DNA from 2 places in the Bradyrhizobium sp. JR4.3 genome. Region 1 is predicted to be linked to the other one. Evidence: predicted binding sites of a transcription regulator. Region 1 holds the regulator's gene; the other holds the start of a gene.
The links. Region 1 encodes LexA, which represses DNA repair genes until DNA is damaged. Its sites were predicted from a motif close to TGTTCNNNNTGTGTTCNG; they were not measured.

Region 1 (10,699 bases):
TCGCGATGCTGTTCATGGCTTCGCTGATTGCGGGACTTGCGACCACACCCTACGCCGCTTTCCACTTCCACCGTGTCACGCCGTTCGGCGTGCTCGCCAATCTCGGCGCGATGCCGGTGGTCTCGGCGCTGGTGATGCCGGCGGGGCTGTTGGGGCTGCTTGCTGCACCGTTCGGGCTGGACAGCGTGTTCTGGTGGCTGATGGGGATCGGCATCGACTGGATGGTCGCGGTCTCGCGCTGGGTCGCAGCATTGCCGGGTGCCGTCGGCCGCATCGCGGCGTTCGGGATCGGGCCGCTGATCGCGGCGAGCCTGGGAATCATCGTGCTGGGCTTGTTGCGGACGCCGCTGCGCTGGTCCGGCGCCCTGGTGCTGCTGGCAGCGATCCTCTGGGGACTGTCGGCGCGGCAGCCCGACATCCTGATCGCCGGGGATGGCGCGAGCGTCGCGGTGCGGGGCAAGGACGGATATCTGCACCTGATCAGGACCAGCAAGGACAGCTTTCTGCTCAAGGAATGGCTCGCTGCCGACGCCGATCCGCGCGATGCCGGCAGAGCCTCGCTGGCTGATGGCGTGTCCTGTGACGAATCCGGCTGCGTGACGCCACTGATCGACGGGAGGCTGGTCGCGCTGGCACTGCGGGTCGACGCTCTCGCCGACGATTGCAGTCGGGCCGCGCTGGTGGTGACGACGCGTCCCGCGCCGCCCGATTGCGCGGCGATGGTGGTCGATCGGCAGCGGCTCGCCAGCCAGAGCGCACTGGCGCTGACGCAGCGTGGTGACGGATTTGTGGTTCAGGCGGTGAGGGCGAGAGGCACGAGCCGCCCCTGGTTGCCGGCCGGCGCCGGCGAGGGTGATTTCGACGGCAGCCTTGCGCCGAAGGCGACCGCGCCCCGCATCAAGGACGCAACGCCGGCGGAGACCGACTTGCAGGCCGACGATTGATCTGATGGTGCGGAGCAACGCAGCGGGTCGGTGCGTCCGCTCGGATTCGCTGGCGCAAACCACACCATCTCGCCGGCCACGGCGCCGGCGATGGCAATTCAATCCTGACCTCCGACCTCGTAGCCGGAGGGCGGCTGTTTCAGCCGATCGGCAGGTGCGTGACGGTCGGCTGCCTGTCGGCGATGATCTGCGCCTTGTGCTCGCGCTCGATGACCGACTGGGTCACAGGCAGTTGCAGCACGGTCGCGCGCTGGCCTTCGACGAGCTGCGTCACCAGCACAAATTTGCCGTCGGGGAATTCGATCGCGTCATGATGGCGGTCGGGAACGTGCGGATCGATCTTGCCGAACTTGCCCACGCGGGAATTGATGGTCCGCGTCCAGATCCAGCGATTGTCGTAGCGGACGTCGTCTGCGAAGGCGAGCTCCGTTCCCGGCAGCAGGCAGACGGCAACAGACGGATCGGCTGCGGAGGCGAAGCCGCGCGTCGAGGTGCCGCGGAAATTTGTCGAGACGATCGTCTCGCCGACTTCGGCGGGGCGCGACGCGACGGCATGCAGGCTGTAGTCACACATCGGGTGCTCCTCATGCTGGGATAGCAACCCGCGTCTCTTATCGAGGCGCAGGCCTCTATCAGAGTTGAAGCACGAAAGCTCTGCTCGGTTGTGGGCAAATCTGCGGCTGGTTTCCGCAAGCCGCGATCACATTATCTTTCCCGAATTCAATAGGAACAAAGCGAGTTGCGATGCATTCGGGAGGCGCATGCGCGAATCTTGCCGGCTGGTGCAACGACCTCGATCGCTGGTCGCTGTTTCCTCGCACACCCGAGCCGCGAAGCGGTGCTGTTTCGGTGCTGCTTCGTGGGCGTCGCGAGGAGCCAGCGCCGGAGGAGGGGCCGGATAGTCTGTGCAGAACCAGAAAGACTATCCAGCCGGAGCGGACGATGATCCGCTCCAATCTCTGACCGGCGATGCCGATCGGAAGCGCGCGAGGCGCCAACTTCTCCAGGTATCAAGTACGTCCGGTATCAGTACTTCCGGTAAAGCCCGATCAGCTTGCCCTGAATCTTCACCCGATTGGGCGGCAGGATGCGGACCTCATATGCAGCGTTGGCGGGCTCGAGCGCGATCGAGGCGCCGCGACGGCGGAAGCGCTTCAGCGTCGCTTCCTCGTCGTCGATCAGCGCCACCACGATGTCGCCGGTATCGGCGCTCTCGTTGCGCTGAATCAGCGCCATGTCGCCGTCAAGGATGCCGGCATCAACCATGGAATCACCGCGCACTTCCAGCGCGTAATGTTCGCCCGAGCCGAGCATGTCGGGCGGTACGCTGATGGTGTGGCTGCGTGTCTGCAACGCCTCGATCGGCGTGCCGGCCGCGATGCGGCCCATCACCGGTACCGCCACGGGGCGTTCGCCCTCGTCCGCGGGCAGGCTGGAGCCCGCACGCACCTTGCCGAGATTGCCCTCGATGACGCTCGGGGTGAAGCCGCGGCGGCTGCCGGCGGCTGCCTGGAGCTCCGGCAGCTTGATGACTTCAATCGCACGGGCGCGGTTGGGCAGGCGTCGGATGAAGCCACGCTCCTCGAGCGCCGTGATCAGGCGATGGATGCCCGACTTCGAGCGCAGATCGAGCGCATCCTTCATCTCGTCGAAGGAGGGCGGCACGCCGCTTTCCTTCAGACGTTCACTGATGAACCGCAGAAGCTCGTATTGTTTGCGCGTTAACATCTCGACCAAAGTCCCCCGGTTGATGTCGTCCGATTCCGAGACGCAGAATTCGGCAATAAGCCGCTACATGCTCGAAACAAATCATGAACGGACACTATATGTTCGATACATGTTCCGCAACTGCTTAATTTACCGTGAACAGAGCAAACTCCGCGGAACGCGCGTTGCGGGGGTGCTCAGACGGGGAGCCGCAACACTTCGCAAGCTGTGCCGGCTTCGGCCTTCGGCGCGAATGGTGCGCGCACGAGAAGTACCTGTGCTGCAGCGAGATTCGCAAGCAGCGAAGAGTCCTGATGGTTGACGGGAAGAACGACGCGTGTGCCATCGTCACGCTCCTCCAGATGCGCGCGCAGATAGTCCTCGCGCTGGTCGTTGGCGCCGACGCCGCGGCCGAGCACGGCGCGTTCGCGGCGATGGTGAATCACTGAACGGCCCGACAGGGCGCGAATCAGCGGCACCATGAACAGGAAAGCGCACACGTAGGACGATACGGGATTGCCCGGCAGGCCGATCACACCCATTGCGCCGAGGCGCCCATGCATCATCGGCTTGCCTGGCCGCATCGCGATCTTCCAGAACGCCATCGCGATGCCTTCGTCCCTCAGTGCCTGCTGGACCAGATCGTGGTCGCCGACTGATGCGCCGCCGGTCGTGATCAGGATGTCGGCGCCGCTCTCACGGGCGCGGCGGATGCCCGCGGTGGTCGCCTCCAGCGTGTCGGCGGCAATACCGAGGTCGATGGTCTCGGCGCCCTCGCTGCGGGCGAGCGCGTGCAGGGCGTAACCGTTGGAATAGACGATCTGGCCGTGGCCGGGCGTGGTGCCCGGCATCACCAGCTCGTCGCCGGTGGCGAGAATCGCGACCTTCGGACGCCTGAAAACGGCAAGGTGCGGATAATTCATTCCGGCGGCGAGCGCGAGGTCGCGCTCGGTGAGACGACTTCCCTTGCGCAGGAGCACGTCGCCCTCGCGGAAATCGACGCCGGCGGGGCGGATGTGCCGTCCGGCGATCGCGGCTTCCTTGATCGTGATCCGCTGGCCGGCGGCGACCGTGTCCTCCTGGATCACGACGGCGTCCGCGCCACCGGGAACGACCGCGCCGGTGAAGATCCGTACGGCCTCGCCGGCGCCGATCGTCCCGGCGAACGGTCGGCCCGCCGCGACTTCGCCGATGACGGTCAGCTCCGAATCGATCGTCGCGGCATCGGCCGCGCGCACCGCGTAGCCGTCCATCGCCGACATCGCCTGCGGCGGCTGCGTGCGCCGCGCCGCGACGTCACGCGCGAGCACGCGATGGTAGGCCTCGTCGAGGGAGATCATTTCTTCCGGCAGCGGCTCTGCACCCGCCAGCACCGCGGCAAGCGCGTCGGAAACCGGCATCAAGGCCACGGCGAAAACTCCTGCTCGGCACGTTCGGGCGAATGTTCCGCACGTCTTCTAGCCGAGCGCGGGCGCAGAGGCAAAAACGGCTGAGCGGGCACAGTCATCCCGCCGCTTCACATTGTTCCGGAAGGCAGGATCAAGCGCGTCGCGGCATGATCCGAAGAACCTGACAAATCGGCAGGAGAGTGGTCATGGAAGCGACGAAAATCACGGCAAGGAAAATCACGGCAAGGCGAGAACGACGAGCGCCCTGGCCTGCATCGATCAGCTCCCTGCCTGCCCGGGAGTTACGTCGGGCGCCTTGGCTCCCTGGTCTTTGTCGGGCAGCGGATCGGCCTGGGATTTCAGGTCGGCGGCCTTGCTCACAAGCTTGGCGGAAAGGTCCGAATCTGAAGTTGTCCTGGCGAATTCAAGAAGAAGAGAGGCCTGCTTGGTGAGGTAGGTTTTGCCCAGCACGATGATGCATCCGTCCGTAGAAGTCCCAACGGACTCTAAGAGTCCGGAAGGCGGTATTCCGTTCCCGGAACTCTGTACAAAAATGCACAAAGTGATCGGGTTCCTCAATTTCTCAAAATTGGTCCCGTGGGGCGGTGCCGCCGTGGGTTTCGCGACACCGACTCCTCGTCAAATGCCCAATGCCTTCAATGCGTTCCCGACGTCACGCGGCGAGGTCACATGCACCGCCGTCAAGCCGCGCGCCCGCGCTCCCTCGATGTTTTCAGCAAGATCATCGAAGAACACGATGCGCCCGGCGGGCACGCCGATCGCCGCAACGACGTGGTCGAAGGCCTCCGCATCCGGTTTGCGCAAGCCGATGCTGGACGACAAATACAGCTCGCGGAAATGGCCGAGGAGGTCGGCATATTCCCTCGAGAAATGGTCCACGTGCGGCCGGTTGGTGTTGGAGAAAGCGTAGAGCGGCATCTGCTTCGCTGCCCGCGGTAGCAGCTCGGCGATGTCAGGCATTTCGCCGGCGAAGATCGCGTTCCAGCCTTCCAGGAACTGCGCGTCCGAAATGCCGATTCCGAGCGAGGCTCGCAATGAGGCGAAATAATCCTCATCGCTGATCTTCCCCATCTCGTGCAACCGATAGGCTTCGCTGTCCCGCACATAGCGCGCGACGATGGCTTCGGGCTTGCAGCCGGCATGTCCCGCCCAGCAGGCGATTGCCTTGGAGAAATCGATATCGAGCACCACGCGGCCGAGATCGAACAGGAGCGCATCCGCGCTGCCGGGAGAGAGCGATGTCACCTGCATCCTTTCACTCAGTATCGATATGGCTCGTGGTCGAACAGCGGAAACGCGCTGAACACACTCGGCGCGTTGGTTGCGGTCGCCTGGTGCAGGCAGGATTTGTCGAGCTCGGCGAACGACGTCGCACCCAAGAGGCCGAGGCAGCGCAGCACTTCGTCCTCGAGCAGCTCCAGCATGCGCGCCACGCCGGATTCGCCGGCCGCCGCCAGCGCCCAGCATTGTAGCCGGCCGATGCCGACGAGGTCGGCACCCGCCGCGATCGCCTTGACGATGTCGGTGCCGCGACAGACGCCGCCATCGACCATGATTTTGGCGCGGCCGTTCACGGCATCGACGATCTCGGGCAGCACATGCATGGCGCCGCGACCGTGATCGAGCTGACGGCCGCCATGGTTGGAGACGTAGATCCATTCGACGCCGTGATCGATCGCGATCAGCGCGTCCTCTGGCGTCGCGATGCCCTTGAGGATCAGCGGGATCTTGAACTTGTCCTTGATCATCTTCACCGTCCGCCACTCCAGACCCTTCTGGTAATCGCCGCCGGTGGCGCGCAGGCGGCTCTCGCGAACGTAGCGCTTGGCGATGTCACGTTCGCGACGGCTGTAGTGAGCGGTGTCGACGGTCAGGCAGAAGGCGGCGTAGGCGTTCTTCTCGGCCCGGCTGACGACGTCGGCAACGAAGGCGTCGTCGCCGCGCACATAGAGCTGGTAGAGGCGCAGCGCGTCGGGCGCAGCTTCGGCGGTCTTCTCGAGGCCGGGCTCGGACACGGAACTGAGCATGTGCGCCGCACCGAAAGTGCCGCAGGCGCGTGCCACGCTCGCCGCACCATCCGGATCGAAGATCTCAAGCGCGCCGACGGGGGCGAGTACCACCGGCAGGCGCATCTTGCGGCCGAACTGCTCGACCGAGCCGGTGACCTTGCGGACATCGCGCAGCACGCGCGGGCGAAAGGCGATCTCGTCCAGTGCCATGCGGTTGCGACGCATCGTGGTCTCGGTCTCGGCCGCGCCGACGATATAATCCCAAGCATTCTGGTTGAGGTTGGCGCGGGCTTTCCGGACGAATTCATGCAGATTCTGGAACGGCTCGGTGCTGGCGCCGAGCTCGACGTTCCTTTCCGGTTGGATGCGGGGTGCTTCGTTCATTGTTATCCTCCCGAGAATTTGAAGCCTTCCGTCATCGCCTAACCCGTCCGGGGCGCCAAAACCATCCTAAAATGGCATGGCAGCGAGGCGTGGGCCGGCCGGCCGACCCCCGCTGCGCACCAACCGGGTCCTGCAACGTTGCCGAAAGTTTAGGTCCGGACGAAGGGATTTTTACGGTGTACCCGCCGGCGTGGCATCCCGGCCTTGAAGAAACCAGAATGGTATTGTGAGAAGCAGGCTGGATCGCCATTTGCATGGCGGCTCCCCAGCCCCACCGAACCGCGAAGCAAAAAGGCCAGCCTATCCATGCGGAAAACCCTGCTGTTTCCACTGGGCGCGCTCACCGGAGCGTGTCTGACCCTTCTGGTAGCCAGTCCGCACGGCGGCGTATGGGCGGCACGGGCGGCAGCGAGCGCGGATGACGCCTATTCCAAGCTCAATTTGTTCGGCGAAGTGTTCGAGCGGGTGAAGGCGAGCTACGTCGAGAAGCCTGACAATGCCAAGCTGATCGAAGGCGCGATCACCGGCATGGTGACCTCGCTCGATCCGCACTCGCGCTACATGAACGACAAGGCCTGGACCGAGATGCAGGAGACCACCTCCGGCGAGTTCGGCGGGCTCGGCATCGAGGTCACGATGGAGGACGGTCTCGTCAAGGTCGTCTCGCCGATCGACGACACGCCGGCCTCCAAGGCCGGCATCATGTCGGGCGACCTCATCAGCAAGATCGACGGTGATGCCGTGCAGGGCATGACGCTCGAGCAGGCCGTCAACAAGATGAAGGGGCCGGTCGAGACCCAGACCAAGCTCACGATCGTGCGCAAGGGCGCCGACGCCCCGCTCGACGTCGCGATCAAGCGCGAGATCATCCATGTGCGCCCGGTGCGCTTCCACGTCGAGAACGGCGACATCGGTTATATCCGCGTCACCTCGTTCAACGAGCAGACCACCGATGGCCTGAAGAAGGCGATCGCATCGATCTCCAAGGACGTTCCGCCGGAGAAGCTGGTGGGTTACGTGATGGACCTGCGCAACAATCCGGGCGGACTGCTCGATCAGGCTGTGTCGGTGTCGAGCGCGTTCCTGCAGCGTGGCGAGGTCGTCTCGACCCGCGGCCGCAATCCGGAAGAGACCCAGCGCTTCACGGCGCATGGAGGCGACCTCACCAAGGGCAAGCCGCTGGTGGTTCTCGTCAATGGCGGCTCGGCCTCGGCCTCGGAGATCGTGGCCGGCGCGCTGCATGACCACAAGCGCGCCACGCTGATCGGCACGCGCTCGTTCGGCAAGGGCTCGGTGCAGACCATCATTCCGCTCGGCACCGGCAACGGCGCGCTGGCGCTGACCACGGCGCGCTACTACACGCCCTCGGGCCGCTCGATCCAGGCCCAGGGCATCGCGCCCGACATCGAGATCCTCCAGGACGTGCCGGCCGAGCTGAAGGGCCGGATGGACACCATGGCGGAGTCCCAGATGCGCGGTCATCTCCAGGCAGCCGACGGCACCGAGCAGACCGGGTCGCAGTCCTATGTCCCGCCGGAAGCGAAAGACGACAAGGCCCTGCATACGGCCTACGACTTCCTGCACGGCCAAACCGCGAATGCGGTGGCCGCCAAGCCGGCGCCGAAGGCTGCGGTGCCGAACTAGGCCCTCGCCAGTTCCAGAGATCGATCGCCCGGGCGTGGTTGACCGCTCCCGGGCGATTTCGTTTTGGACGCCGTCTCAGCTGGGATTCATGGCCGCAAGGGTGGCCTCGTAGCAGCCATCGCGCTCGGCCCAGCGCAGGGCGCGGTCGCGCTCGAGCAGCACTTCGTCGCGGGGATGGACCCGCAGCTCCAGCGGCTGCGTTAACAAGGTCGGCCGCGTGCTGAGAATCTGCCAACGACGCGACTTCCAAGTTCAAATTGGTCGAGCGCTCGGTCTTAGCTGAGTGACAGCGACGCCGGAGATCGCGAGCAGCCCGCCGATCATCAACATTGGGGTCATGCGTTCGCCAAGAAACAACACGCTCGACATCAAGGCGAACACCGGAAGCAGCAAACCGAAGGGCGCGACGCGACCCATGGAGCAACGCCCGATCAGCCAGAACCACAGGCCAAATCCGACAATTCCCCCGATGAAAATCGTATAGGCGAGTGCCAGCCAACCACGTCCATCTGCAGTGACGAGGCTCGCGAGTTGTCCATGTTCAAGGAGCAGCGACATCAACATGACCTGCGGCACCGTGAACAGCGAGGACCATCCCATCAACATCAGGGGATCAAAAGGGCCGTAGCGTTTCGTCAGGACATTGGACACCGCGAATGCGAAGGCTGCCCCGACCACGAGCAGCAGTGGAAGCGCGTTTGCGGACGGGCCGGGCCCCGCTGCCAGCACGACCACGCCGACAAATGCAAGCACCACTCCAGCGGACGTGGTGAGAGACGGCCGCTCCGCGAGCAGCGGCCAGGCCAGCAGGACGGTGAAGGGCGTGGCGAGTTGAATTGCGACGGCCGACATGCTTCCGGAGCCGAGGCCGAGGCCAACATAGAAGAGCCCGAAGTTCAGTCCGCCAAGGAAAAACGAAATCGCTGCGATCGGGCCAAACTGTTGACGTGCGGGCCTTTTGACAAAGGGAACAAGCAGCAGCGCGATGGCCAGGAAGCGCAGCGCGAGGAAGAAGAGGGGTGGAAACTCCATAACGCCCACTTTGATGGCCACGAATTGATAACCCCAGAGCAAGGGGACAACCACCGCGCAGACGATCTGAAAGCCGGACATGGTATCGTTCTTTTCAAGACCGTTCGGTCTAGATATAGGCGTGCGAGCAGCGGAAACGTCCATGGTTGTCTACCTGATGAAGCGGTCGAGAAAAGCGTCAACGGTGGCTTGCGAAATGACCCGTGTCGGTGCCGTTTTACCGACCACCCGCAGGCCCTCGACGAAACAGACGAGAATTCGGGCGGCACTCGAAGGCTCGACACCATCGGCCAACTTGCCCGCTGCCTTCGCACGGGAAAGTGCACCAGCCACCCGAGCCTCCATAGCTTTGAAAAAGCTCCCGATGCGACGATCAATTTCGGCATCACGGCCAGCCAGTTCCATGGCTGTGGCTACCAACAGGCATCCGCGCCGACCATTGGCACCGCTGTTGCGGTCAACATAGCCGGCAAGGTAGGCCCTTAGGCCGTCGATCGGCTCCCTGCGGGGGTCGAGTTCGATATCCATCCGTGTCAAGGCAATGGCAATGTAGCGATCAAGCGCAAGCAGGAACAGCGAGTGCTTGTCGCCGAAAGCGGCGTAGAGGCTGCCCCGCGAGAGCTTCGTCGCACGAAGAAGGTCCGGTAGCGCCGTGGCGTGATAGCCGCGGGACCAGAACACATCCATCGCGCGTTCGACGGCGGATTCCATGTCGAAACTTCGGGGACGGCCACGGGGCAACTGCACAGGGGTTTGGCGGGGCATTGCCGATATATAGACCGAATGGTCTTTAATTTCTAGGGGCGCCACCGCCGTTTGGCCGTCCGCCGATGTTTCTGCTTGGCCTCCCGAGCCGACAATTGCGCGTGTGTGAGTCCAGGCCCTAGCTTGCCTCCCGGCGGCGGCCTTCGTTGCCGCCGCGCTGGGCGAGACGGCTGCGATGAGCTGCGAACAGCTCCAGCACTTTGGCGGCGGGTTTTGCGGGGCTGAACAGATAGCCCTGCATCTCGGAGCAGCCGAGCGCGCGCAGCAACCGCTGCTGCTCCTCGGTCTCGACACCCTCGGCCGTGGTGGTCATGCGGCGGGCAGCCGCGAGATTGACGACCGCCTGCACGATGCTGGCGGAGCCGTCCGGGCCGGCGATGTCGTTGACGAAGCAGCGGTCGATCTTGATCTTGTCGAACGGGAAGCGGTGCAGATAGCTCAGCGAGGAGTAACCGGTGCCGAAATCGTCGAGCGCGATGCGGACGCCGATGGCGCGGAGTTGATGCAGGATCGCAAGCGCGGTGTCGTCGTCGCGGATCAGCACCGCCTCGGTGATCTCAAGCTCGAGCCGGCTTGCCGGCAAATTGGAGGCGGCAAGCGCTGCCATGATCTTCAGCGCCAGCGTGCCGCTCTTGAACTGCACCGGCGAGACGTTGACGGCGAGGCGGACGTCGTCGGGCCAGTTCGCCGCGTCTCGGCAGGCGGTCGCGAGCACCCATTCGCCGATCTCGTTGATCAGGCCGGTGTCCTCGGCGATCGGGATGAACTCGGCCGGCGAGACCATGCCGCGTTCGGGATGGCGCCA
Region 2 (10,699 bases), on a different contig from region 1:
CGTATCGCATGCGAACGCGGCCGGTGGCATGGGGACCCGGAACCGTCGGGCCGACAATGCCGCTTTTGGCGCTTCACCGCAAGGATTCGGGCCGGGCGATCCCCTCCGCACGCCCCAAATCGGCCAAGTGACCGGTCAAGAGCGCCCCAAGACGCCGCCAGTATGGCCTTATCGTGACCACGGACCGCGACCGCGGCCGGGTTCTCACGCGAACGTGCGTCGCAGGGCCAAGGTCACGCAATATTGGTCGCCCTTGGGCCTTGGTCACCTGGATCGTGGCTTGCTGACCCCGCCTACATCGCCTCGTAGTTCGGACCGCCGCCGCCCTCGGGGGGAACCCAGGTGATGTTGCCGTTGGGGTCCTTCACGTCGCAGGTTTTGCAGTGAACGCAGTTTTGGGCATTGATCTGGAAGCGCGGGCCGGAACCTTCCTCGATCCACTCATAGACGCCGGCCGGGCAATAGCGATTCGAGGGACCTGCAAACACGTCGTGCTCGGACGTCTTCTGGAGGTTCATGTCCGTGACCTTGAGATGGACCGGCTGGTCCTCCTCATGATTGGTATTGGACAGGAATACCGAGGAGAGCTTGTCGAAGGAAATCTTGCCGTCAGGCTTCGGGTAGGTCCTCGGCGCGTGGGTCTTGGCCGGATCGAGCGTCGCGCGATCGGGCTTCGCGTGCGACTGGGTGCCAAACAGGGACCCGCCGAACAGCGTGTTGCACCACATGTCGAAGCCGCCGAGCGCAACGCCGAGCACTGTGCCGAACTTCGACCACAGCGGCTTGACGTTGCGGACCAGGAACAAATCCTTGCCGACCGAGGAGGAGCGCCAGGCGTTCTCGTAATCGACGATCTCGTCATTGGCGCGATCGGCGGCAATGGCGGACGCAACGTGCTCGGCGGCGAGCATGCCCGTGCCCATCGCGTTGTGCACGCCCTTGATCCGGGGAACGTTGACGAAGCCGGCCGCGCAGCCGATCAGGGCGCCGCCGGGGAAGCTGAGTTTCGGGACCGACTGATACCCGCCCTCGGTGATGGCGCGCGCGCCATAGGCGAGCCGCTTGGCACCTTCGAAGGTGGAGCGGATCGACGGATGGGTCTTGAAACGCTGAAACTCGTCGAACGGTGACAGATACGGGTCGTCGTAGTTGAGATGCACGACGAAGCCGACGGCAACGAGGTTGTCGTCGTAGTGATAGAGGAACGAGCCACCGCCGGTCTTCAGATCGAGCGGCCAGCCGAACGAATGCTGGATCATGCCCTTCTGGTGCTTGGCGGGATCGATCTGCCAGACTTCCTTGAGCCCGATGCCAAATTTCGCCGGCTCGCTCGTGGTATCCAGCGCGAACTTCGCGATGAGCTGTTTGGTCAGGCTGCCGCGCGCGCCTTCCGCGAACAGCGTGTACTTGCCGAGCAATTCCATGCCACGGGTAAAGGAGTCCTTCGGTTTGCCGTCCCGGCCGATGCCCATGTCGCCGGTGGCAATGCCCTTCACCGCGCCCTGCTCGTCATAGAGCACCTCGGCCGCGGCAAAGCCCGGATAGATCTCGACGCCGAGGGCCTCTGCCTTGCGCGCCAGCCAGCGGCAGACATTGCCAAGCGAGCCGATATAGCAGTGATGATTGTCCATCAGCGGCGGCATGATGAAGTTAGGCAGCCTGATCGCGCTGCCGCCCGTCATCCAGTAGAAGCGATCGTCCTTCACCTGGGTCTTCAGAGGACAATCGGAATCCTCGCGCCAGTCCGGGATCAGCTTGTCGAGCCCGGCCGGGTCGATCACGGCGCCGGAGAGAATATGCGCACCGACCTCGGAGCCCTTCTCCACAACGACGACATTGAGATCGGCATTGATCTGCTTCAGCCGGATCGCTGCAGCCAGGCCCGAGGGGCCGGCGCCGACGATGACGACGTCGAATTCCATGGATTCGCGCGGGGGAAGTTCTTCGGTGCTCATCTGATCTCAGCCCTTGAGACGGTCCTTGGTCGATTGCGCCCTCTTGTTTCCGATTTTTCCGGGTAGGACAACCTCGGAAATGCGTTTCGCCGGGGTGCAAGGCGCCCCAAACTGGACTAATAGTCAGACTTTCCAATGATCCCAGAACCCGCACCCACGGTCCGAGAGCTTCTCGCCTTCTATCTGGAGGCCGGAGTCGATTGCACGCTCGCAGAGGAACCGATCGACCGCCTGGCGGAATTGGATGCTCCACCTGCGGCCCCGCGCGCCCCACCTCCGCTCGAGGCGCCACGGCCGGCCGCCGCGCCGGCGGTGTTGCGCGGCGAGGCTGCGCCCGCACCCGACATCGCGATCGCCTCGGCGCGCGAGGCCGCACGCACCGCGCCGACCTTGGAGGCGCTGCGCGAGCTGATGCAGGGCTTCGACGGCTGCGCGCTGAAGCACACAGCGACACGGTTGGTTTTCGCCGACGGTAATCCGCAGGCGCGCATCATGTTCGTCGGCGAGGCACCGGGCCGCGACGAGGACATCGAGGGGCTTCCCTTCGTCGGGCGCAGCGGCAAGCTGCTCGATTTGATGATAGGAGCCATAGGCCTCAACCGCACCACCGCGTACATTGCCAACGTGATCCCCTGGCGGCCGCCCGGCAACCGCACGCCGACGCCGCAGGAGACGCAAATCTGCCTGCCGTTCATCCAGCGCCAGATCGAGCTGGTGAATCCGGATGTGCTGGTGACGCTCGGCAATCCCTCGACGCAGACGCTGCTGTCGACCCGCGAAGGCATCATGCGCACCCGCGGCCGCTGGTTCGACTACGAGACGGGCGCGCGCACCATCCGCGCGCTGCCGACCTTCCACCCCGCCTATCTGTTGCGCTCGCCGTCGTACAAGCGGCTGGCCTGGCAGGATCTGCGCGCGATCGCGAAGGCGCTGGCGGGGGCGTGAGGAGCCGTACGACCCTTCCCCGTCATTGCGAGCGCAGCGAGGCAATCCAGAATCTTTCCGCGGACTCTGGATTGCGTCGTCGCAAGCGCTCCTCGCAATGACGAGGGAAAGGGCGAGCGACTAAGTCCCCTTCGGCCGCACGATGGCCCAGCCGATGCGCAGCAGTTGCTGGCGTCCGGTCACCAGCCATTCGAAGGCGCGCGGGACTTCCGGGACGATGCCGGGAAAGCGCGCGAGGATGTCCGGCGGCGGAGTGCCGCCGGTATCAGAGGCGCGCCAGACCACGACGCCGCCGGTCTCGCTGAACTTGGCCTGATTGATCCAAGGCGTCCGCGCGGGCTCGGCATCGATGAAGAGATGCGGCCGGCCGGAATGCAGCGTGATCAGGCTCGCAAGCTGGGTCTCGCCGGCGACCGCGCGCAGGCGATGATTGGTGCGACGGGCAAAGCTCTCGTCGAAGAAGTCCGAAATCGCGCGCGCCGGCATCGAGGTCGCGATCTCGTTGGCACCGGTCCACGGCAGGAGCAGGACGGCGAGCACGACGCCGATTGCGGGCGCGATGACGGCGGCCGCCCAGACCATCCGCAGCATCCTCGCGCGGCGCATCGCGATGAGATCGCCGGCCCCCACGACCACGGCAAGCCCCGACAACACCAGCACGACGCCGGCGCCGCCGACGACGGCGTCGAGGCCCAGCAGGCCGGAGATCAGCACCGCGCCGAGTGGCGGCGCCAGCGCGAAGAAATAGACGAAATTGCGCGCGAGCGGCTCGACCGGCGGGCGGTAGATGATCGGCGCCTCCTCGCTCTTGGGAACGAACAGGCCGGTGTTGAGGACCGTCAGCGCCGGGATCGCCGCCGCACCGAGCAGGAGCCCCCCGAGCAGCCAGGCCGCGTGCAGCGCGCGGGCATTGAGCTGGGCGACCTCAGGCAAGGCCGGCAGGACGAGCACCTCGGCGCGCATCAGCCAGACGGCATAGGGCAATGCCAGCACGGCGACGACCACCAGCGCAAACAGTGGGTCGAATGCGCGCAGCGTGCGGCGGCCGTCCGCGGTTGCGAGCGCGAAGACGACGATCAGCAGCAAGAAGAAGATCGCAGCCGGCGTCGTCAGCAGCAAGAGGCCGGCCTCGATCGACCAGGCGAACCAAGCGTTGCCGCGGCGCTGTCCGATGATCTGCCAGGAATGCAGCAGCAGCAGCGCCCAGAGCGGCCGCGCCAGCACCAGGGGGCCGAAGTCGAGTGCTGGCGAGGAGAAGGCCAGCAGCGTCATGGTCAGCAGCACGGCCAGCACTGCCTGCTGGGGGCCGACCACCGCGCGGGACAGATGATAGAGCGCGATGAAGGTCGCGACCCCACAGAGCTCCGCAAGGACGTAGACGCCGAACACGTGGCCGCCGGCGGCGCGATAGGCGATGTCGGCGAGCCAGACCGGTAAGGGCGGGCCCAAATCAGTGCCGACCTGGTATTCGCGGCCGAACGCCAGCAGGGTCGCGAGGCTGCCGGGCGGGCTGCGATAAAACACCAGCGCCACGAACAGCCACATCGCGGCCTGGAGCAGCACGGCGATCCAGACGATCAGCCGCGGCCGCGCGCGAATGAGCTCGATGACCAGGGAGGTAAACCGCATGCAACGTCCGAAAGATGCAGCCAACCCGTGAAGCCGGCCCTATTCGCTAACGACTATTTTGATAGAGGGCGCGGCGCGTCGTGGCAACCGAGTCTCGTCTAGAGATTTGCCGACGCGTCGACTTCCAGGCTCGTGTCCACCTGCAGCTCGATCTCGGTCACCGCAAACAGATCCTGCGCCGGCTCGACGGTCCAGGGCATGTGCTTGGCGCGGGCGGCGGCGACGGGGGCGAAGAAGCTGCGGTGGTGGACGGTGGGACCGAGGCGGTTGAGCGCGTCGAGGTGCTCGGGAACGGCGTAGCCCTTGTGCTGCTCGAAACCGTAGCCGGGACAGTCCTGCGCCAGCGCGCACATCAGGCGGTCCCGCGTCACCTTGGCGATGATCGAGGCCGCTGCGATCGACAGGACGATGCCGTCGCCGCCGATCACGGCCTCGCAATCGCATTCCGTGTCGAGCCGGTCGCGGCCGTCGACGAAGACGTGCCGGGGCTGCTCGGGCAGCGCCACCACGGCGCGCTTCAGCGCCCACAGCGAGGCGCGCAGGATGTTGTCGCGGTCGATGCGGGCGCGCGAGGCGACGGCCACCGAGACCTGGGCGGTGGCGCAGATCTTGTCGAACAGCCTTTCGCGCTCCTCGGCCGTCAGGCGCTTGGAATCGTCGATCCCGCGCGGGATGCGGTCGGGATCGAGAATCACCGCCGCAGCCACCACAGGACCGGCCAGCGGCCCGCGCCCGGCCTCATCGCAGCCCGCCACCGGCCAGACGCCGCGCTTCATCAGCGCGCGCTCCCGGCGGAAGCTTGGGGCGACGATGATGGCGCTCTTTGTGCCGGCCAGCGCCTTGGCGATTTTTTTGGGCGCAGCTTTCTTGTTTTCAGGCGCAGCCTTCTTGGGCGCACCTTTGGCCGGCTTCTTGGCGGACTGATCCCGAATCATGGCGGGGATCGTGCGCAAGCGGCACGGCCTGCGCAACCGGGAACCTCGGACAATTCCCGCTATTCAAGATTCAAGTCAGCCGCCCTATTCCGCCAGATGCACCCGCCGGTCCTCGCCGACGTCGATGCCGGGTGCGACCACGACTTCCCATGGATGGCCATCAGGATCGGCGAAATAGCCGGAATAGCCGCCGTAATCGGTCTCATGCGCGGCCTTCAGCAGCGCGGCTCCCTTGCCGATGGCGAAAGCCAGCACCGCATCCACCTCCTCACGCGCGCGGCAGTTCCAAGCGAGCGTCATGCCGCGGAACGTCGATGGCCTCGGATGATCCGGCAATCTGGCGTCGACCGCGAGCTGGTCCCAGGGAAACAGCGCGAGCACCGGACCGCCGGTGTCATAGAACGCAACGGCCTCACCGGTCACCTTGAGCCGGCGCGAAAACCCGAGCGCGTCGTAAAAGGCAATGCTGGCGCGGATGTCATTCACGCCCAGCGTGATGACGGTGAGCCGCGGGATTGGAGCTGGCAGTTCCTGACTCATACGACGCCTCTCCCACTTCGTCCCTCAGAACAGGCTGAGCTGATCGCCGTTCCGCTTCGGCTTGGCAAAATGATCCGTCGTCAGCTTGGAGCGCCGCTTGTTCAGCCCGAGCCTGTCGCAGGCGATCTCGAAGCGGCGGCCGATGGTCCAGGCCATCGGACCGGTGCCCTTCATGCGCTCGCCCCATTTCGCGTCGTAGTCGCGGCCGCCGCGCATGTCGCGGATCAGCGTGAAGACGTGGCGATAGCGGTCCGGATAGTTCGCCATCAGCCATTCCCGAAAGAGATCGCGCACCTCGAGCGGCAACCGCAGCAACACGTAGGAGGCTTCCTTGACGCCGGCATGAGCGGCGGCGTCCAGGATGCGCTCGATCTCGGAATCGTTCAGCGCGGGGATGACGGGGGCGACCATGACGGTGGTCGGAATGCCGGCCTCGGAAAGCTGCTTCAGCGCCTCCAGCCGCTTCGGCGGCGTGGACGCCCGCGGCTCCATGGTGCGCGCCAATTTCGGATCGAGCGAGGTCACGGAGATCCCGACCTTGGCGAGGTTGCGCTTGGCCATGCGCGCGAGAATGTCGATGTCGCGGGTCACCAGCGCCGACTTTGTGACGATCCCGACGGGATGGCCGGCGCGCTCCAGCACCTCCAGAATGCCGCGCATGATTTTGCGCTCGCGTTCGATCGGCTGATAGGGATCGGTGTTGGTGCCGATCGCGATCATCCGCGGCTCGTAGCCCGGCGCTGCAAGCTCCTTCTCGAGCAGCGCCGGCGCCTCGGGCTTCACGAACAGCTTCGACTCGAAGTCGAGCCCCGGCGACAGGCCGAGATAGGCATGGGTCGGCCGCGCGAAGCAATAAACGCAGCCGTGCTCGCAGCCGCGGTAGGGATTGATCGAACGATCGAAGCCGATGTCGGGAGAATCGTTGCGGGTAATCACCTTGCGCGAGGTGTCGATCCCGACCGTGGTCTTGAACGGAGGCAGTTCTTCAAGGCTTTGCCAGCCATCGTCGAATGCGACGCGCGCCTCGGCCTCGAACCGGCCGCTGGCGTTGGACTGCGCGCCCCGGCCTCGCCTGCGCTGGCGGTCGATGGCGACCGCCAGCTCAGGGAAGTCAGAAGGCGCACCCGCCGGCTCGGAGGGCGCCGTGACCGGCGGGTGCTTGAGAGCATGAGAGGATGCTGGACTCATGAAGCAAAGATAGCACGCCAAAGGAACAAATCAAGAACACAAACGAAAAACGTGAAAACAACCCCATGCACAGTAGAGCTGCCCAAACTTCGCGCGCCCGCTTTTGACCTCACGCAACAGTGGCGTCACGGCGATCCCGTTTGATGCTGCCGAAGGATCGATCTCGCCGGAACTCGGTTGGTGACGATCCCGGGTGAAGGTCGGCAGGAACATGACAAATCAACAACAATTGGCCGCAGCGAGCAGCGACCTCGATCTGCTCGACCGCTACTGGCGCGCCGCGAACTATCTCTCCGTCGGGCAGATCTACCTGCTCGACAATCCGCTGCTGCGCGAGCCGTTACGGCCCGAGCACATCAAGCCGCGTTTGCTCGGCCATTGGGGCACGACGCCCGGGTTGAACTTCATTTACGCCCATCTCAACCGCGTCATCCGCGCGCTGGACCTGAGCGTGATCTATGTCTGCGGTCCCGGCCACGGCGGCCCCGGCATGGTCGCCAACACCTATCTCGAAGGCAGCTACAGCGAGATCTATCCCGATATCGCGCGCGATGCCGACGGATTGCGCAAGCTGTTCAGACAGTTCTCCTTCCCCGGCGGCATCCCGAGTCACGCGGCGCCGGAAACGCCCGGCTCGATCCACGAAGGCGGCGAGCTCGGCTACGCGCTGGTGCATGCCTATGGCGCGGCCTTCGACAATCCCGACCTGATCGTCGCCTGTGTCGTCGGCGACGGCGAGGCCGAGACCGGCCCGCTCGCCGCGTCCTGGCACTCCAACAAGTTCCTCAATCCCGCCCATGACGGTGCGGTGCTGCCGATCCTGCATCTCAACGGTTACAAGATTGCCAATCCGACCGTGCTCGGGCGGATGCGCGACGACGAGATCCGCAATCTGTTCCGCGGGCTCGGCCACGAGCCGCTGTTCGTCGAGGGCGACGATCCCAAGCCGATGCATCAGGCCATGGCGGACGCGCTGGATGTCGCGTTCGCCAGCATCCGGTCGATCCAGCAGCACGCCCGCGACGGCCGCAAGAGCATCGAACGCCCGCGCTGGCCGATGATCGTGCTGCGCAGCCCGAAGGGCTGGACCGGCCCCAAGGAAGTCGACGGCAAGAAGGTCGAAGGTTTTTGGCGGGCGCATCAGGTGCCGGTCGCGAACTGCCGCGAGAATCCGGCGCATCTGAAGATTCTCGAAGACTGGATGCGCAGCTACGAGCCGGAAAATCTGTTCGACGCCAACGGCGCTCTGATTGCCGAGCTCCAGGCGCTCGCGCCCGAAGGCAATCGCCGCATGGGCGCCAATCCGCACGCCAATGGCGGCCTTCTGAAGAAGGAGCTGAAGCTGCCGGACTTCCGCAGCTTCGCCGTCGAGGTAACTCAGCCGGGCGGCGTCGTGGCGGAGGCAACCCGCGAGCTCGGGAAATTCCTGCGCGACGTCATCCGCCTCAACGCCGAGGCCCGCAACTTCCGCATCATGGGTCCGGACGAGACCGCGTCAAACCGGCTCGATGCGGTGTTCGAGGCCACGGAACGCGTCTGGATGGAGCCGACAAAACCTTACGACGTGCATCTCGCCCAGGACGGACGCGTGATGGAAGTCCTGAGCGAGCATCTCTGCCAGGGCTGGTTAGAGGGCTATCTGCTCACGGGCCGGCACGGCTTCTTCTCCTGCTACGAGGCGTTCATCCACATCGTAGATTCCATGTTCAACCAGCACGCCAAATGGCTGAAGGTGACCCGGCATCTGCCGTGGCGGCGACCGATCGCCTCGCTCAACTATCTGCTCACCTCGCATGTCTGGCGTCAGGACCACAACGGCTTCAGCCATCAGGATCCCGGTTTCGTCGATCTCGTCGCCAACAAGAAGGCCGACATCGTCCGCATCTACTTCCCGCCGGACGCCAACACGCTGCTGTGGATCGCCGATCACTGCCTGCGCACCTATGACCGCGTCAACGTCATCGTCGCCGGCAAGCAGCCGGCGCCGCAATGGCTGTCGATGCAGGAGGCGGCCACGCATTGCGACGCCGGCATCGGCATCTGGAGCTGGGCCGGCACGGAAGACGCGAATGGCGAGCCCGATGTCGTGATGGCCTGCGCCGGCGACGTGCCGACACTGGAAACACTCGCCGCCGTCGACCTGCTGCGCAAGGCGCTGCCCGAGCTGAAGATCCGCGTCGTCAACGTTGTCGACCTCATGACGCTGCAACCCAGGGAGCAGCACCCGCACGGCTTGTCCGATCGCGACTTCGACGGCCTGTTCACGCGCGACAAGCCGGTGATCTTCGCCTATCACGGCTATCCCTATCTGATCCACCGGCTGACCTATAACCGCACCAACCACGCCGGCATGCACGTCCGCGGCTTTGCCGAGGAAGGCACCACGACGACGCCGTTCGACATGGTCGTGCTCAACGAGCTCGACCGCTATCACCTCGCGATCGAGGCGATCGAGCGCGTGCCGGGACTGGCCACCAAGGCGGCGCAGGTGAAGCAGCAATTCCGCGATAAGCTGATCGAGCATTCGCGCTATGTGCGCGAATACGGCGAGGACATGCCGGAAATCCAGGAATGGGTCTGGCAGAACAGCGCCGGCGGCAACACGCCGGCGCAGGCAGGCGACTGACAGCAGCCATGTCAAACACAGTACTCGTTCTCAACTCGGGATCGTCGAGCATCAAATTCGGCCTGTTCGATATCTCGGCGGCCGAGCCCACCCTGCTCTGCAAGGGCCTGCTCGACGAGCACGAGACGAAGCCGCGGCTCGTCGTGAAGAGCCCCGCGGGCGAGGACCTGTTCGGGAAACGGAGGGAAGCATCGGATGCGGACAGCGATCATCTGTTCGCCGACGTGCTCGGCTTCATCGAGGATCGTTTCGGCGACCATCGCTTGCGCGCCGTCGGCCATCGTGTCGTCCATGGCGGTCCGGACTATTCCGCTCCGGTCGAGCTGACGGACGATGTCACCGCAAAGCTGGAAGCGCTGACGCCGCTGGCGCCGCTGCACCAGCAGCGCTGCCTGGCGCCGGTCCGCACCATCACGGCGATAAGGCCCGACCTGACGCAGATCGCCTGCTTCGACACCGCTTTCCACCACGGCATTGCGCCGCCCGCCAGCCGCTTCGCCATTCCGAGAGGTTATGAAGAGCGCGGCGTCCGGCGCTACGGATTTCATGGCCTCTCGTTCGAATATGTCGCGGGACGGCTCGCCCGAATCGCACCACAGCTCGTGGCGAAGCGCACTGTGATCGCGCATCTCGGCAACGGCGCGAGCCTGTGCGGCGTGCGCGACGGCCGCAGCATCGACACCACGATGGGACTGACGCCGCTCGACGGACTGGTGATGGGCACGCGCTGCGGCAGGATCGACCCGGGCGTACTGCTCTATCTGCAACAGCACGAGAAGATGTCGGTCGAAGACGTCCAGCACCTGCTCTATCACGAATCGGGCCTGCTCGGCGTCTCCCGCATCGCTTCGGATATGCGCACGCTGCTTGCGAGCAGCGAA

Region 2: a site for LexA is predicted at 7,214-7,231, ahead of ABIB91_RS14785 (PA0069 family radical SAM protein). Genes of this name have one in related genera too.

The regions. Positions count from the first base shown of each region.
Region 1 is NZ_JBEPQF010000031.1:49,468-60,166, reverse strand. It holds partial or broken gene ABIB91_RS33170 (ComEC/Rec2 family competence protein) at 1-944, shown strand, start outside; gene ABIB91_RS33165 (hypothetical protein) at 1,084-1,518, opposite strand; gene lexA (transcriptional repressor LexA) at 1,971-2,672, opposite strand; gene ABIB91_RS33155 (molybdopterin molybdotransferase MoeA) at 2,849-4,060, opposite strand; gene ABIB91_RS33150 (hypothetical protein) at 4,319-4,510, opposite strand; gene ABIB91_RS33145 (HAD family hydrolase) at 4,679-5,311, opposite strand; gene ABIB91_RS33140 (alpha-hydroxy acid oxidase) at 5,320-6,453, opposite strand; gene ABIB91_RS33135 (S41 family peptidase) at 6,760-8,097, shown strand; gene ABIB91_RS33130 (hypothetical protein) at 8,173-8,304, opposite strand; gene ABIB91_RS33125 (DMT family transporter) at 8,350-9,210, opposite strand; gene ABIB91_RS33120 (TetR/AcrR family transcriptional regulator) at 9,280-9,840, opposite strand; gene ABIB91_RS33115 (bifunctional diguanylate cyclase/phosphodiesterase) at 10,013-10,699, opposite strand, start outside.
Region 2 is NZ_JBEPQF010000007.1:280,803-291,501, forward strand. It holds gene ABIB91_RS14760 (electron transfer flavoprotein-ubiquinone oxidoreductase) at 294-1,955, opposite strand; gene ABIB91_RS14765 (uracil-DNA glycosylase) at 2,091-2,900, shown strand; gene ABIB91_RS14770 (glycosyltransferase family 39 protein) at 3,021-4,529, opposite strand; gene rnhB (ribonuclease HII) at 4,628-5,464, opposite strand; gene ABIB91_RS14780 (VOC family protein) at 5,549-6,004, opposite strand; gene ABIB91_RS14785 (PA0069 family radical SAM protein) at 6,029-7,192, opposite strand; gene ABIB91_RS14790 (phosphoketolase family protein) at 7,404-9,818, shown strand; gene ABIB91_RS14795 (acetate/propionate family kinase) at 9,827-10,699, shown strand, end outside.